Methylomagnum ishizawai: one gene and its partner. The protein of the gene in region 2 interacts with the protein of the main gene of each other region in a pairwise test. Links are inferred from orthologs where the notes say so. Each region holds a gene or a part of one and is shown on either strand. Other genes may lie near its edges.

Region 1 (8,023 bases), 1.4 Mb from region 2 along the record:
ACCGCGCCGGTGCGGGGATCGAAGGCCGGGTTGCCGTAGGCCTGGGTGAAGATCGAGTCGGTGCCGTACATGATGTCGAAGCGTCCGCCCCAACCCCAATCATCGCCGCTGGCCTCCACCGCCCTCTGTATCCACAGGTAGGCCTGGTTGACCTGCAATTCGCTGGTACGGTCGCCGAAAGTCACCGGGCCGTTGAACTTGTCCGGGGAGCTGTTATCGTTGATCGATATGCTGGTATTAAGCCATCCACCCCATTTGATGCCGTAATCCTTCAAAGGCTGGGCATCGCCCTTGCCGGCCATGTAATCCGCCAACCCGGAGGCCTCCTCTATTTCGCTCGCGACAGCCGAACCCGCCGCCAAAGCCGAAAGGACACCCAAGGCCGCCATGCTCAGACGGATGCTGAAAGCGCTATTTTTCATTCTAAGTCACTCCGAAAATTCGCAAATCATGAACCCCGATTGCACAAACCGCGCCAAACCCGTGAATAAAGGAATCCAGCTTATTCATCAAGGGGCAGACGCCCAACTTACGCACAAAAACGGTGCATTTTGCCCGGCTTTTGCACTATAACAACACGGAGTTGCAAAGATAGCACGAAAGGGACTTTTTGTGGCTGATTCGCCTCAACCGGGGCGCTAAACCCCATCCGCAGGCGGCAAGGCCTTGCGCCCGTTCAGCGAACACACGAAGTCGTTGGCCCGGCCTATGGATTTCTCCATCGCGCCAATCAGGCCATTGACGCCCACGGCCATGGTCGTCAGTTCGTGTTCCAGCGAGGCGATGGCCTTGGCGTTCAGGTTGTGTTTCAAAAACAACACCTGGTCCTGGAAGACCCGCAACACCGGCTCGATCTTGCTCTCGGCCCGCCGCATCGCCGAAATCAACTGCCCATAATGCTGCTGGGTCAGCTTGAGCTTCTGACGGCTGGCGCTGCGCAGGCTACGGTTGGAATATTGCTCCAGTTCCCCCTCCCATTCCGCGAACAAGGCTTCCGCCACATCCTGCACGGCGTCGATGCGGTCCTTCACCGCCAGCGCCTTGGCCGTGCTGTAATCGAATTCGAGCTTGAGCTGCCGGTATAAATCCTCCAGGTCGCCGCCGTCGAATTGGGTCAGGGCGCTGAACTTGTCGAGGGCGCTTTGGAATTGGTCCTTGGCCTCCTCCAGACTATCGCGGGCGCTCTCCACCCGGCTCACTAGGATATCGCGCTTATGCTGGCCGGTCGATTCCACCACCCGGAAATACAGCTTCTGGCACTGGGCGACGAGATATTTGGCCAGCGGGTTGAGGATATCGGCGAGGGTGGCGGGGGTCGGGATGGGCTGCTTGCTCATAGGGATTCAAGAACGGAATGGTATAACGATGAAGAACGCCCCGAAACGGGGCACGGCACAAACCAACAAGGCCGGAGCCCGGATGTCAAGGGCAAAAATTCACCAAGCCCATGATAAAAATCCCGGAGTCAAGGATTTTTCGTCGGACAATCCATGACAAATTTCACAGAATTGCGTAATCTTCGCCTCACAAACCTAGTGTTTGTACCGGAAGAACGTCCGGGCATCCAGAAGCCTAACAAGACCTAATTCTCTTTGGGGAGTTTAACGTGAGCGCATTGACCGAAAAATCCTTGCTGTTCTTCATGGCCCTGACCCTGGGCTTAATCATCACTTGGCTGATCGCCAGCGATCCTGTCAACTCCTCGCAGGAGGTCTACAGCACCCACTCCATCGACCGCCAGTCCACCTGACGCCGCTCCAACCCGCCGCCGCGCCCTCCCCCACAGCCGCGGCGGGAGTCACCGCCCCAACACCTTCCGCAAGAACCGCCCGGTATGGGACACCGCATCGTCGGCGATTTGTTCCGGCGTCCCGGTGGCGATGATCCGCCCCCCCCCTTCCCCGCCTTCCGGCCCCAGATCGACCAGCCAATCGGCGGTTTTGATGACATCCAGGTTATGCTCGATCACGATCACCGTATTGCCGTGGTCGCGGAGCTGATGCAGCACACCCAGCAATTGGCGGATGTCGTGGAAATGCAACCCCGTGGTGGGCTCGTCCAGGATATATAGGGTCTTGCCGGTATCGCGCTTCGACAATTCCCGCGCCAGCTTCACCCGCTGGGCCTCGCCGCCCGAAAGGGTCACGGCGTTCTGGCCCAAGGTGATATAACCCAGGCCCACTTCCATCAAGGTATCCAGCTTGCGGGCCACGGTCGGGATGGCCGAAAAGAAAACCTGGGCCTCCTCCACCGTCATCTCCAGCACCTCGTAGATGGTCCTGCCCTTGTAGCGGATGTCCAGGGTTTCGCGGTTATAGCGCCGGCCCTTGCAGAGATCGCAATGGACGAAGATATCCGGCAGGAAATGCATCTCCACCTTGATGACGCCATCGCCCGCGCAGGCTTCGCAGCGCCCGCCTTTGACATTGAAGCTGAACCGGCCCGGCACATAGCCACGGGAACGGGCTTCCGGCGTGGCAGCGAACAGTTCGCGGATCGGGGTGAACACGCCGGTATAGGTCGCCGGATTGGAACGCGGCGTGCGGCCTATCGGGCTTTGATCGATATCGACCACCTTATCGAAATGTTCCAAACCCTCGACAGCCCCGCACGGCGCGGGCGCTTCCGAAGCACCGTTGAGGGCGCGGGCGGCGTGGCGGAACAAGGTGTCGTTGACCAAGGTGGATTTGCCCGAGCCGGACACGCCGGTAACGCAGGTGAACAAACCCACTGGAAATGCCGCGTCCACGCCCTTGAGGTTGTTGCCGCTGGCATTTTTCAAGCGCAGCATCCGCTCCGGGTCGGGTTCGTAGCGGGCTTCGGGCACTTCGATGGACAAACGGCCCGCGAGATAAGCCCCGGTCAGCGACCCGGCATCGGCCATCACCTGTTCCGGCGTGCCCTGGGCCACGATGCTCCCGCCATGCACGCCCGCGCCGGGGCCAATATCCACCACGTAATCGGCGGTGCGGATAGCGTCCTCGTCGTGTTCGACCACGATCACGGTATTGCCCAGGTCGCGCAGCCGCTTGAGGGTCTCCAGCAAGCGCTCGTTGTCGCGCTGGTGCAGGCCGATGGACGGCTCGTCCAGCACGTACATCACGCCCACCAAACCCGCCCCGACCTGGCTCGCCAAACGGATACGCTGGGCCTCACCGCCCGACAGCGTGTCGGCGCTGCGGTCCAGGGTCAGGTAATCCAAACCCACATCGACCAGGAAACGCAGGCGCTCGCCGATTTCCTTGACGATCTTGGCCGCGACCGCGCCGCGCCGTCCGGTCAGGTTCAGCGCGTCGAAGAATTCCACCGCCCGGCGGATCGGCAATCCGGTCAGCGTGGGCAAGGCGGTATCGGCCACGTAGACATGCCGGGCCGCACGGTTCAGCCGCGCCCCGCCGCACGCGGGACAGGGTTTGGCCGACAGGTATTTCGCCAGTTCTTCCCGTACCATCTGGGAATCGGTTTCCTTGTAGCGCCGCTCCATGCCGGGAATCACCCCCTCGAACGGATGGCGATGTTCCACCGTCTTACCAGTCGCGGATTTCAGCGTATAGGTCAAGATTTCCTTACCGCTGCCATATAACACGATATTGCGGGCCGCTTCCGGGAGTTCCTCGAAGGGCCGCTCCATATCGAAACCGTAATGCCCGGCCAGGTTGAGCAGCAATTGATAGTGGTAGGCATTGCCCCGGTCCCAGCCGCGCACCGCGCCTTCGGCCAAGCTGGCCTTGGGCTGGGTGACGATCAAGGCCGGATCGAAATAGGGCTTCACCCCCAGGCCATCGCACCCAGGGCACGCGCCCTTGGGGTTGTTGAAGGAAAAGATGCGCGGCTCCAGTTCACTCAGGGAATAGCCGCACAGGGTGCAGGCGTATTTATCGGAATAGATCAGCTCTCGCTTGTCCCCATCCATCGACACCACCAAAGCCATGCCGTCGGCCAGCTTCAACGCGGTCTCGAACGATTCCGCCAACCGCAGCCCCAAATCGGACCGCACCTTGAAACGGTCCACCACCACTTCGATGGTGTGCTTTTTCCGCAGGTCGAGCTTGGGCGGCTCGTCCAGTTCGTAGACCTCGCCGTCGATGCGGGCGCGGATATAGCCCTGGTTGCGGAGATCGTCCAATACCTGGGCGTGTTCGCCCTTACGGGCGTTGACCACCGGGGCCAACAGCATCCAGCGCGAGTCCTCAGGTTGGCTCAACACATGGTCCACCATCTGGCTGATGGTCTGTGCCTCCAGGGAAATGCCGTGTTCCGGGCAGCGCGGCGTGCCAGCGCGGGCGTAGAGCAGGCGCAGGTAGTCGTAGATTTCGGTGATGGTGCCGACGGTGGAACGCGGGTTGTGCGAGGTGGATTTCTGCTCGATGGAAATGGCCGGGGACAAGCCTTCGATATGGTCCACATCGGGCTTTTCCATGACCGAGAGGAATTGGCGGGCATAGGCCGACAGCGATTCCACATAGCGGCGTTGACCCTCGGCGTAGAGGGTGTCGAAAGCCAGCGAGGATTTGCCCGAACCCGACAGCCCGGTGATGACGATGAGCCGGTCGCGAGGCAGGTCGAGGTCGATGTTCTTGAGGTTGTGGGTACGGGCGCCGCGGATTCGGATGATGTCCATGGAGGTCGGGAGGATATTGGGGTCTGGCCGGGATGGGACCGGGGGATTGTGGCAGGTTCGGGCGGATGGGAGAAATCTTGGCGGGGAAAAGGGCCATTCACTGGCAAATCGAGCACCGTCCGGTCATATCGGCGATGCTGCCGCCCGCCTTCCGGGCTCCCCCGGCTCAAACGGCGTATTGCTCGTCTTCGAGGGAAATTGGGGTGCGGTGCATGGTGACCTCGTTCACTTGGATTGAAGATCGCCGGGATTATACCGGGCCGCTTGGGGGTAGGGTTCGATCCGGGCTGGATCGGGTCCGTCACGCCGCAGACGGGGTTCCATCCTGGGCGGATCAAGCCCTTACCGGGCCAAACCGCATTAAGCAAGACGGAAATCGCCCGCCTTATCGAGTGCATGGAACGCCTGTGCGAGACGGAAGCGGAGCGAAAGCCGGAATTCGCCCTGGTGCGCCGCCGGAAGTGAATCCGGCAAAATTCCGGCAAAATAAAAGCCGGGTTTTAGGCCCGGCTTTTAAGTCTTTGATTCGGAAAGTGAATTGGTGGGCGGTATAGGATTTGAACCTATGACCCCTGCCGTGTGAATCCACCACTCCAAACGCAAGACACTGATTTAAAAGGCAATTCCACGCCTGCTCCGCGTGAATCCTTGCCAGACTGTGCCAGTGGTTGCCACCCTCTGCCCGCCTGCTTTCACGTTCTTTCACGCTGCCCTCCCCTGCCCTGTCGCCCCAGGCCACGATCCGGCCACGCCATAAATTGCCGGTCGGGTATGGTGCGCCGCTGGTGCGGGTCGATTCCAACCATGAACTGCGCTACCAGCACCAGGGCGGAATCACCGAACTGTGGGCGCGTAGCGACGGGCAAGCCCACTGTGGATTTCTCGTGGATGCGAGGAGTGGCAAGTATCGGGGGGCTTATGCGGGGGCACGGGCTTCGGCGGTGCGGCCCGATATTGTCGTTGATTCGACACTGGCCTTGCCGGAACTGTGGCAATCGCCTTCGGCTTTTGTAGGGTTTTGCCTACAAAAAAATCAGCTTTCGCTGACATGACTCCCGTGTATGGTATTGGTATGGTAGCGCATCTTTGGGTCGGATACGCGATTCTTTTTAACTGGGTGGAATCATGGGGAAAAGCTTGGCGAGCGTGTCACGGCATGTCGTGGAAACAATCTTCAGTTTGAGGCATCGGGCCATCTGGATTTTGATGGCTTTTCCTTTAGCCAAGGAATATTTGCTGATTATCAGATCAAGGCCGTAGGTCCGATTAGCGCAGCGTAATCGAGGTATGAAATCCGTGCGATTACGCTGCGCTAATCGCACCTACGCGGGCTTCCCGGGTGACGTGCTGCCGGGGAACCGGGACCAGGCTGGCGTCCACGATCTGCCCGCCACGGGCGATGTAGCCGTGCCGGGCCAACTGCCGGTTCACCGCTTCGAACAACGCCTCCCCGGCCTTCGCCGCCGCCAGCCGCTCGCGGAACGTCCAGAACGTGGTCCGGTCCGGCACCTGGCTGCTGTGCCGCAGCCCCAGGAACCGCTGGAAACTCAACCGGTCCAGCACCTGGAGCTCCATCTGTTCATCGCTGAGTCCGTGCAAGTTCTGAAGGATGAACGCACGGACCATCAACTCGGTCGGGAACGGCGGACGCCCGCCACGCGCCCGGCTAGGACGCGGCGCGGCCCGGTCGACCTCGGCGGCCAGCGCCTTGAAGTCGATGTACTTCTCCATTTCTTGCAGCACGTCGCCCAGCCGGTCCAGCCGGGCTTCGCGTTCCTGGGCGGCATTCGGGCTTTCCTTGATCATCACGGTTCAGGCACCAAGTTCAGGTCCGCTATTGTCCCATGACCCCGGTTTTTCGAGGTTCCCTTCACGGGACTTGATCGGATTAACAGTATCTACGTGGGCTGGTTATGAAGCACAAAACTAAATTCATTTTACTCGTATGCACTGGGTTGGGGTTTTGGCTGTGGCGCGGCATGCAGGAGGGACAGGTGAAAAGCCGGGAAGCGCATTGGCAGTATTGCCAGGATCATTTCTGCGAGGGCGATATTTTGCCCAAGTACAACCCTATAAAACAGGTAGCTCTTAAGCTTAATGGGCGATGGCTTATTGGACCAAAGGAGTATTTCAGTGGCAGTTCTAATGGTGCTTCTTTTGAATGGTGGGAACACAAACCACTAATTTCAAATGCGAGACGCCCAGACGAAATGCAAGCTTTAGTAAAGGCTGGAAAAGGATATGATTTCTCTATAGAAATCTTCTTTCGGTCAAGCAATATACCTCCAGAGCCTAGGGGATATAAGCTTGTTGAACTTGCACAGGCGAATGACTGGATCGCAAGTCGTACCCAAGTTCGACCTGGGCTTGAAGCTATTCAGATGAAGCATGTCATTGGGCCGCATGGGTATTCAATAGATCATGTGACATATTATGTGGCTACCTACCTAAATGGCATTGATGGCCTACCGCCCGTAGCCACCTGTGATAACAGTCGTGCTGAGGGTACCGGCGGCACAGGATTTATGTGGCAGCTAGGTATTTGGGTGGGTGTCAGGATGAATCAAAAGCACTGTGCTGATTGGCCGGAAATCTATCTTGAAATTATTCGTGTACTTCAACTACTTAAGAAGGCATAAACCATGACGATCATTCTCAACGAGGCCGAGTTAAATACCTTAACAGCCAAGGAAAACCAGGCTCACAACGGCCAAATTGGCTATTGGGAGATTTATCAATGGCTGGCTGATACGCTTGAGGCTAAAGGCGTGGCAACCACTGATTCGACATTGCTGTGGTTGAGGGGAGCTACCGAAGCCAACGCGAATCGTGGTGCCATGTCCGCATTAATTCGGGCTTATACCGATACCCAATACCAGTTGCGTTATGATACAGCTCTCAGCGATTGCAAGATGCAAGATGCTTCTAATGCGGTAGCTCAGAATCTTTTTAATGATTTGTTAGGAAGAAATGGAGATTGGCCGCGAGGCCAAGTCCCAGATATCACCCGAATTGCAGAAGCAGATGCCACGGCTGTAGGCAAGGTGTTATTCAGCATCGATTCGCAAGATACCGCCGCCCCACCCACCAACGCCGCGTGGTCCGGCACCCTGCTGTTCACGATGCTGAACAGCGACCAAACCAGTCGGCTGATGAAAACCGGCGTCTCCTCCAGCGGGATCGATACCCTCAACGACATGCGCGACGTGCTGTTCGCCTACCAGGCGTTCAAAAGCGGGCTTGAGGCCGCGTTCGCTCACATCGGGGATCAACCCGTGACCGATGCCTTGATCCTGGGACCGACCATTTGGTCCTTCCTCACGAATAACGCAGGCAACTTCAATGACTTGCGATTAGCACTGCCGGCGACCACCAATCCGGTGATCAACGATGCCGTGGCCT
Region 2 (7,601 bases):
CTGCTCCGCGAAATACTTGCCCAATGCCTTGGCGACCTCGTCGGCCATGCCCTTGGCTTCCTGCGCCGAGGAAGATTTGTAGTTCTTGACCGCGCCCAAGGTGGCGTTGGTGGCCACCACCGCCGCCGTGCCAGCCCCGGCGGCGGCGCCGACCGGACCCATGACCGCCGCGCCGGGCATCTTGCCGCTGTCGGCGTGGGCGTCGAAGCCGATCAATTGCTGATAGCCCTGGTTGGTCGGGGCCATCACGCTGACATTGGCGTCGATGGAGGATTGCCCCGCGCCGAAACCGATGACCGTCCGTTTCAGGCGGCTGCCCTCGTCGATGTTGACGAATTGCCCGGTAATCAGGATCGACCCCGGATTCAGCGGCATGTTCTGGTCGGCCCGGATCGCGTTCAAACCCCAGGACTGGAGTTTCACCGTCAGCTCGGTCGCCAGGGCGTCGGCCACTTCCCGGCCGATCTGCATTTCCTCGGCGGTGGGATCGGTGTTCTGGAGTTTGGACAGTAGCCCGGAACCGGCCTTGACCTCGGAGGGGCTGACGGCGAAGTTATAAATCAAGACCTGCTGCGGCCTGGGCAGGCCGGAAGCGGCGATTTCGGTGGTGTTCTTGATCTTGGAACCGGCGCAACCGGCCAGCCCCAGGACCGCGAAGGCGAGGACGAAGGATTTGAGCGGGAACAGGAAACGCATGGATGCCTCGTTTTGGTTATGGTGGTGGGAAGAGGATGGAAATGGAAATCCCCATCTATGGGGAGGTCGACCGCGAGAAAGCCGCCACGGTCGGCGCGGTCTGGTTGAAGGTCAGGGCTACGTTCGCCGCCCCCGGCTGGTCGATGGGCACTCCGCAGGCCGAACCCGCGCAAACAGCCAGGTCGGGATTGGCGTAGACCCCGACCTCGGGATCGTAATAACTCATGATGTCGCCGAATTGGCCGGGAATGCCATAGCCATACGAATAGGGGAATTTGCCGGGAGTGGTGGCATGGGCGCGGTCGTGGGTGGCCCCCATGACGTGGCCGATCTCGTGGGCCAGGGCGTAGTCCGAGCAGTAATAACCGCCCGCCGCGCCATAGCCCACCACAGCGAAGGCCTGGTCGGCGGTCAGCGGGGTGTCGCCGCCGCCATCGACCCAGGCGATGCCGCAGTTGCCGCCCTGGCTCTGCGGTTTGAAGGGACGGACCAAGGCCACCACGTCCGCACCGTACCGGGCGCGTAGGCGGGGAATATTGCGGAAGCCCTTGCCGGCATAGGTCAGCCGGTCCAGGGCGGTGGCGTTGAGGGTACGGTCGGCATACCCGACCTTCTGGGCCGCGGCTAAGCGGAACACGGCGTTCACCTGGCTATCCGCCAAGGCTTGGTTCGCCAGCGCCATGAGTTGGTTCAAACGGGTGGAGACCCCGGCATTGCCCATCCCGGCGGTGTAGAGCAGCAACACGTCGATGCGGGTCTTGCCATCCTGGGTGGCGGTGGTATCGACGGGCTGGGTCGAACCCCCGCCATCCTGCACCTTGACCTTCGCCCCCTCGCCCACCACGGATTGCGGCAACGGACCGGCCCCGCCGACACCGCTGGACACCGGGCTTTCGTCGCCTTCGAAACCGCCGTTCTGCAAGCCCGAGGCCTCCATATCGACCAACCATTGGCCGCCGCCCTCGTCCGATTCCAACTTGTACAAGCCACCGGGGGTCAGGATTTGCCCGGCCAAGGCTCCCTCGCCCAAGGTCAACAGCGCCCGGTAACGGCCTTGCGGGCCGTCGAGATAACCGACCCAGGTCAGGTCGCCATTGTCGTGTTTCCAGGCGTTGTCGTGGACCAAGGCATAGCGGCCATCGGGCAGGTTGGCATAGAGGCGCTCGCCCTTCTTCATGTTCCTGAGGCGCCGGGCGGGCACGTCGATGGGGTAGACCGAACCCGGCGCGTAAATCCGGTATTGGGCCGGGATCGACCGGCCGGGACGGTAGGCGAACAGTTCGCCCGGCGACGGCGCGGCGGCGGCGGGTGCCCGACCATCGCCGTTGCGCCCGGTGACATTGACCTCGGTCAGCTTGCCGCCAGCCGACCACGTACCGGCGTAGTTATAGCCACGCAGCAGGCTACGGATAATATCGGGCCAGGCCGTGCCTTCCGGCTGGGCCTGGATGCGATCCTGGGCGATCTCCGGCGCGACGTGGAAACGCACGCCGGAGGGAGTCGAAATATCTTGCAGCAGGATTTGGAGGGATTGGGGGCCGGGATTCCCGGCTTGGGCGGGGTTCCCGGCCAAGCCGGTCAACAGGCCGATAATCCAGGCGGTTCGATAGCGCATGGCGGAGACTCCTGAATAGCGCGAGTCCTGGGATTATAGCCCTGAGGAAGACGGTTTTGGGTGGGAAGGGAAATCCAGGACCGCCGAGCCCGGATGGAACGCGGCGCGATCCGGCAGCCGGGGCGGAGCGTCGATTCCGCCATGCCGCAGCCAGACCAAGGCCGCGCCGCTCAGCCGGGAAGATGCCAACCGGGATCGCCGTCCAAAGAATATTTCTTGGCGCGGAAGCGATTCAAGGTCGCCACCGCCGCGTCCAGGTCGGCATGACAACGGTTCACCCAATCCTCGCCCCAGTAGAAATTGCAACTGGTCTCGGCCCGCAGCAAACGCCAGTGGGCGGACTCCAATTCATAGCGCTCCTGGTCGCCCAATTCGCGCTCGGCGGCTTCGATCAGCGCCTCGTGGACCTGGGCGCTCACCTTCTCGACCCGCGCCAGCGAGTCCTTCTGCGCCTGCGAGCCGGTCCATTGGACGAAATCGTTGCCATGGTGCCAGCCGGTGTTCCACGCCCCGGTCTTCACCCGCACCTCGCCCACGGCCCCGTGCTTATCCAGGTAATCCTTGATGAAGGTGGGCCGGATCAGGCTGTCCTTGCGGGCCTCGTCCAAAAGCTCGCGGTAGAACGCGCCCCAGAAATTGACCTCGTTCTGGGTGTTGCGGAACCAGCCGCCGTTCTCGCCATCGGTACAGGTGACGACCAGTGGCTCGAATTCGCACCACTGGGTGCGCTGGGCCACTTCCTTCACGAACCAGATGTAATCCATGCCCGACTCCTGGGCGTCGGACAATTCGCGGTCGCGCACGATGACGATGATCTCGTCGTCGCCATAGCGGGCGATATGCGGACGGTAACGTAATTCGTGCCAATCCATGGGCGTGACCGGCTCCACATGCTCGCTATCCACGATCACATAGCGGTAGCCGAATTTCTTCAGCAGCGGAATCAGTTCCATGGAAAAACCCATTTCCGGCGGCCAAAACCCCTGGAATCCATTGCGCCAGAACAAATGCCGGGCGATACCCTGCCAGCGGGCGATATGCTCGTCGCGGTCGGCCTCGGGAATCAGGGGGAATACCGGGTGGTAATAACCCGTGCCCAAAATATCGATGATCTTTTCGTTCTGCAAATGCCATAACAGGGAGCCGCAATCGATGATGCCATAGACACTGCTCTGGAATTCCGGGCTGGACAGGGTTTCCAGCAAAGTGCCCGACAAGGAAAGATGAACCCTGGCGACATCCTCGTAACCCCAGAGGAAGCGCGGGATGCGGTCGTAGGCGTAGAGGATTTCACGGGCTTCCCAGGGTTGTTCCGCGAGGAGATGTTCGAGGTTGCCGGGCGGCTGGTGGAGATTGAGGACCAGGGCGTGATGGATGATGGACATAGCGGCTCGCTAGGAATGGGATTCTGAAAGAATTTCGACCGCTATTATGCCGGGCGCGGGCATCGCTTGTGACAAGGGCAAGCCTTGTCGGAAACCGAACAATCTTTTTCCCGAAGCGAGCCATTGGACGATGCTGGCCTCAACCCGCCTGGGACAGGGTATCTCCCGGTCCCGCCCCGGATACTGGCCGGATGGCCGGACTATAAACAGCGCATTAACCCGCCCGCCAGTGCCAAACCGGCCTCAGGCCCCGGAGACCCGGAGCGCGAACCTGGATTTGCACCGTACAACCCGAGCGACAAGCCAAGACCCGCGTTCCCATAGGGTCCGGGTCAAGCGCCGCCGACCAAAACCTCGTCCCGGAGGCGCTGGATTTCATCCCGGAGCCGCGCCGCTTCCTCGAAGCGCAGTTCCTTGGCGTGGGCGTACATCTGTTCTTCCAACTGCTTGACGAGCTTGGCCGCGTCCTTGGGTTTCACCGCACGATAACCGGCCTGGGGTTCGCCCACCTGGGCGGCGGACCGGGTTTTCGCCCCCGTTGCCGCGCCGGGGATCGGCACTTCCAAAATATCCACCACCCGTTTGACAATGCTTTGCGGCACCTGCCCGGTTGCGAGGTTGTGGGCGATTTGCTTGGCGCGGCGGCGTTCGGTTTCCTCCAGGGCGCGGGCGATGGAGCCGGTGACGGTGTCGGCGTAGAGGATGGCCTTGCCGTGGACGTTGCGGGCGGCGCGGCCTATGGTCTGGATCAAGGAGCCGGTCGAGCGCAGGAAGCCTTCTTTGTCGGCGTCGAGGATGGCGACCAGGGACACCTCGGGGATATCCAAGCCCTCGCGCAAGAGGTTGATGCCGACCAGCACCGCGAACTTGCCGAGCCTCAGGTCGCGGATGATTTCGACCCGCTCCACCGTCTCCACGTCCGAGTGCAAATAGCGCACGGCGACCCCGTGTTCATACAGGTATTCGGTCAAATCCTCGGCCATGCGCTTGGTCAGCGTGGTCACCAAGACCCGCTCGTTCCTGGCGACACGCTGGCGGATTTCCGAGAGCAAATCCTGCACCTGGTTCAGCACCGGGCGGATTTCGACCTCCGGGTCCACCAGGCCGGTCGGGCGCACCACCTGCTCGACGATGGCCCCGGAATGCTTGAGTTCGTAAGGGCCGGGCGTGGCCGAAACATAGATGCGGCGCGGGGCGCGTGCCTCGAATTCCTCGAATTGCAAAGGCCGGTTGTCCAAGGCCGAAGGCAGGCGGAAGCCGTATTCCACCAGGGTTTCCTTACGCGAGCGGTCGCCCCGGTACATCGCGCCCAACTGGGGGATGGTGACATGGCTTTCGTCGATCACCACCAGGGCCTCGGCGGGCAGGTAATCGAACAAGGTCGGCGGCGGCTCGCCCGGCCCGCGCCCGGAGAGATAGCGCGAGTAGTTCTCGATGCCGGGGCAATACCCCACTTCCAGCATGACTTCCAAATCGAACAAGGTGCGCTGTTCCAGGCGCTGGGCCTCGACCAGCTTATGGGCATCGCGCAATTCGTCCAGCCGCGCCTTCAAATCCAGCTTGATCTGGTCGATGGCCTCCAGGATTTTTTCGCGCGGGGTGACGTAATGGGTCTTGGGGAACACGGTGTAGCGGGCGATGCGGGCCAGGATCGCGCCGGTCAGGGGATCGAACAACGACAGGCGTTCGATTTCGCCGTCGAACAATTCGATACGGAGGGCTTCGCGTTCGGATTCCGCCGGGAACACATCGACCACCTCGCCCCGCGCCCGGAAAGTGGCGCGGCGCAATTCGGTATCGTTGCGGGTGTATTGCAGTTCGGCGAGACGGCGCAGCAGGGTGCGCTGGTCGATCATATCGCCGCGCACCAAGTGCAGCACCATGCTGAAATACGAGGCCGGTTCGCCCAAACCGTAGATGGCCGACACCGTCGCCACGATCACGGTATCGCGCCGCTCGATCAGCGCCTTGGTAGCCGACAGCCGCATTTGCTCGATATGCTCGTTGAGCGAGGCGTCCTTCTGGATATAGGTATCGGAAGACGGGACATAGGCTTCGGGCTGGTAATAGTCGTAATAGGAAACAAAGTATTCCACCGAGTTTTCCGGGAAGAATTCCTTCATCTCGCCGTAAAGTTGGGCGGCCAGGGTTTTATTCGGGGCCAGGATCAAAGTGGGTAATTGGGTTTCCTGAATCACCTGGGAAACGGTGTAGGTCTTGCCCGAGCCGGTAACGCCGAGCAAGGTTTGGTGCAACAAGCCATCGTTGACGCCCCGCACCAATTGGCGGATGGCCTCGGGTTGGTCGCCCGCAGGCTGGAACGGGCTGCGCAGGCGGAACGGCTTGCCCTGGGTCGGCTGTTGCGGGAGGGATTCGTCTAGCACGGGTTTGATCGGCATGATGGTGCGCTACCTATAAACGCGGGTGGATCGGATGGGCGGATGCCCCGATATTAGGCGGAGATGACCCGGAATGGTTTGGGCCGGGGCCGGGGTTCCATACTCGACAGCCCCGCCCCGCATGGCTATCCTCTCGCTTTTTCCACGCCTTCGCACAGCGCCCACGATGAACATCAGACTCTCCGACCGCGTCCTATCCATCAAGCCCTCCCCCACCCTGGCCGTCACCGCCCGCGCCGCCGCCATGCGGGCCGCCGGCAAGGATATCGTGGGACTCGGAGCCGGCGAACCCGATTTCGACACCCCCGAACACATCAAACAGGCGGCGATAGCGGCCATCCACTCGGGCTTCACCAAATACACCGCCGTGGACGGCACCCCCGGCCTCAAACAGGCCATCGTGGCGAAGTTCAAGCGGGAGAACGGCTTCGACTACACGCCCAAGCAAATCCTGGTGTCCTGCGGCGGCAAACAGAGCTTCTACAACCTGGCCCAAGCCCTGTTGAACCCCGGCGACGAGGTCATCATCCCGGCCCCGTACTGGGTGTCCTATCCCGACATGGTACTGCTGGCGGGCGGCATCCCGGTCATCGTCGAAGCCCCCCAAGCCCAGCGCTTCAAGATCACCGCCGAACAGCTCGCCGCCGCCATCACCCCGAAAACCCGGCTGTTCGTCATCAACAGCCCATCCAATCCCACCGGCATGGCCTATAGCGCCGAGGAACTCAAGGCGCTGGGCGAGGTGCTACGCCAGCACCCGGACCTCATCGTCGCCACCGACGACATGTACGAACATATCGTGTGGGACGGCGCTTTCGTCAACATCCTCAACGTCTGCCCCGACCTCTACGACCGCACCATGGTTTTGAACGGCGTCTCCAAGGCGTATTCCATGACCGGCTGGCGCATCGGCTACGCGGCCGGCCCCGCCAAGTTGATCGAGGCCATGACCAACATCCAGTCGCAAAGCACCTCCAACCCGACCTCGATTTCCCAGGTCGCCGCCGAAGTCGGCCTCAATGGCGACCAAGCCTTCATCGGCGAGATGGTCCAGGCCTTCAAGCAGCGCCACGATTATGTGGTGGCCGAATTGAACACCCTCCCCGGCGTGGAATGCCTGCCGACCGACGGTACCTTCTACGTGCTGCCCAATGTGCAGGGCGTCATCGACCGGCTCGACGGCATCGCCGACGACCTGGGCTTGGCGGAATTCCTGATCGAGCAAGGCGGCGTGGCCGTGGTGCCAGGGTCGGCCTTCGGGGCTCCGGGCTGCATGAGGCTGTCCATCGCCACCAGCATGGCCAACCTGGAAAAAGCCCTGGGCCGCATCAAGCAAGCCCTGGCCTAAGGCCATCAACGCAACGGGCGGGGCGGCTGGCATCGCCAGCCGCCCCGCCCGTCGGCGTTTGGCTCAATCGAAGCGCAGCGAGGACAGATAAGCCTTGAAGCTTTCCCGCAATTCCTCGTGCTTCAAACCCTGCTCCACCGTCGCCATCAGATAGCCCA

The links.
Region 1: the proteins of uvrB (region 2) and uvrA interact in binary tests that used the Escherichia coli proteins (3 or more experiments, as listed by UniProt). The link is inferred for Methylomagnum ishizawai from one-to-one orthologs.

Annotation. Positions count from the first base shown.
Region 1 is NZ_FXAM01000001.1:3,205,062-3,213,084, forward strand. What follows is about bases 1,599-4,997. They hold uvrA (excinuclease ABC subunit UvrA), read right to left. Parts: upstream 4,622-4,997; coding sequence 1,799-4,621; downstream 1,599-1,798. Other genes in these bases: B9N93_RS25515 (hypothetical protein), read left to right, coding at 1,607-1,750. Outside these bases: B9N93_RS14220 (porin), read right to left, coding at 1-422; B9N93_RS14225 (DUF2959 domain-containing protein), read right to left, coding at 639-1,337; B9N93_RS14240 (transposase), read right to left, coding at 5,924-6,427; B9N93_RS24775 (hypothetical protein), read left to right, coding at 6,535-7,260; B9N93_RS26725 (calcium-binding protein), read left to right, coding at 7,666-8,023. UniProt on the Escherichia coli protein: The UvrABC repair system catalyzes the recognition and processing of DNA lesions. UvrA is an ATPase and a DNA-binding protein. A damage recognition complex composed of 2 UvrA and 2 UvrB subunits scans DNA for abnormalities.
Region 2 is NZ_FXAM01000001.1:1,768,638-1,776,238, reverse strand. Bases 3,563-6,539 are described here. They hold uvrB (excinuclease ABC subunit UvrB), read right to left. Parts: upstream 6,096-6,539; coding sequence 4,029-6,095; downstream 3,563-4,028. Other genes in these bases: B9N93_RS08010 (pyridoxal phosphate-dependent aminotransferase), read left to right, coding at 6,262-6,539; B9N93_RS08020 (polysaccharide deacetylase family protein), read right to left, coding at 3,563-3,696. Outside these bases: B9N93_RS08030 (DUF4410 domain-containing protein), read right to left, coding at 1-696; B9N93_RS08025 (reprolysin-like metallopeptidase), read right to left, coding at 752-2,311; more of B9N93_RS08020, read right to left, coding at 2,482-3,562; more of B9N93_RS08010, read left to right, coding at 6,540-7,443; UTP--glucose-1-phosphate uridylyltransferase GalU, read right to left, coding at 7,507-7,601. UniProt on the Escherichia coli protein: The UvrABC repair system catalyzes the recognition and processing of DNA lesions. A damage recognition complex composed of 2 UvrA and 2 UvrB subunits scans DNA for abnormalities.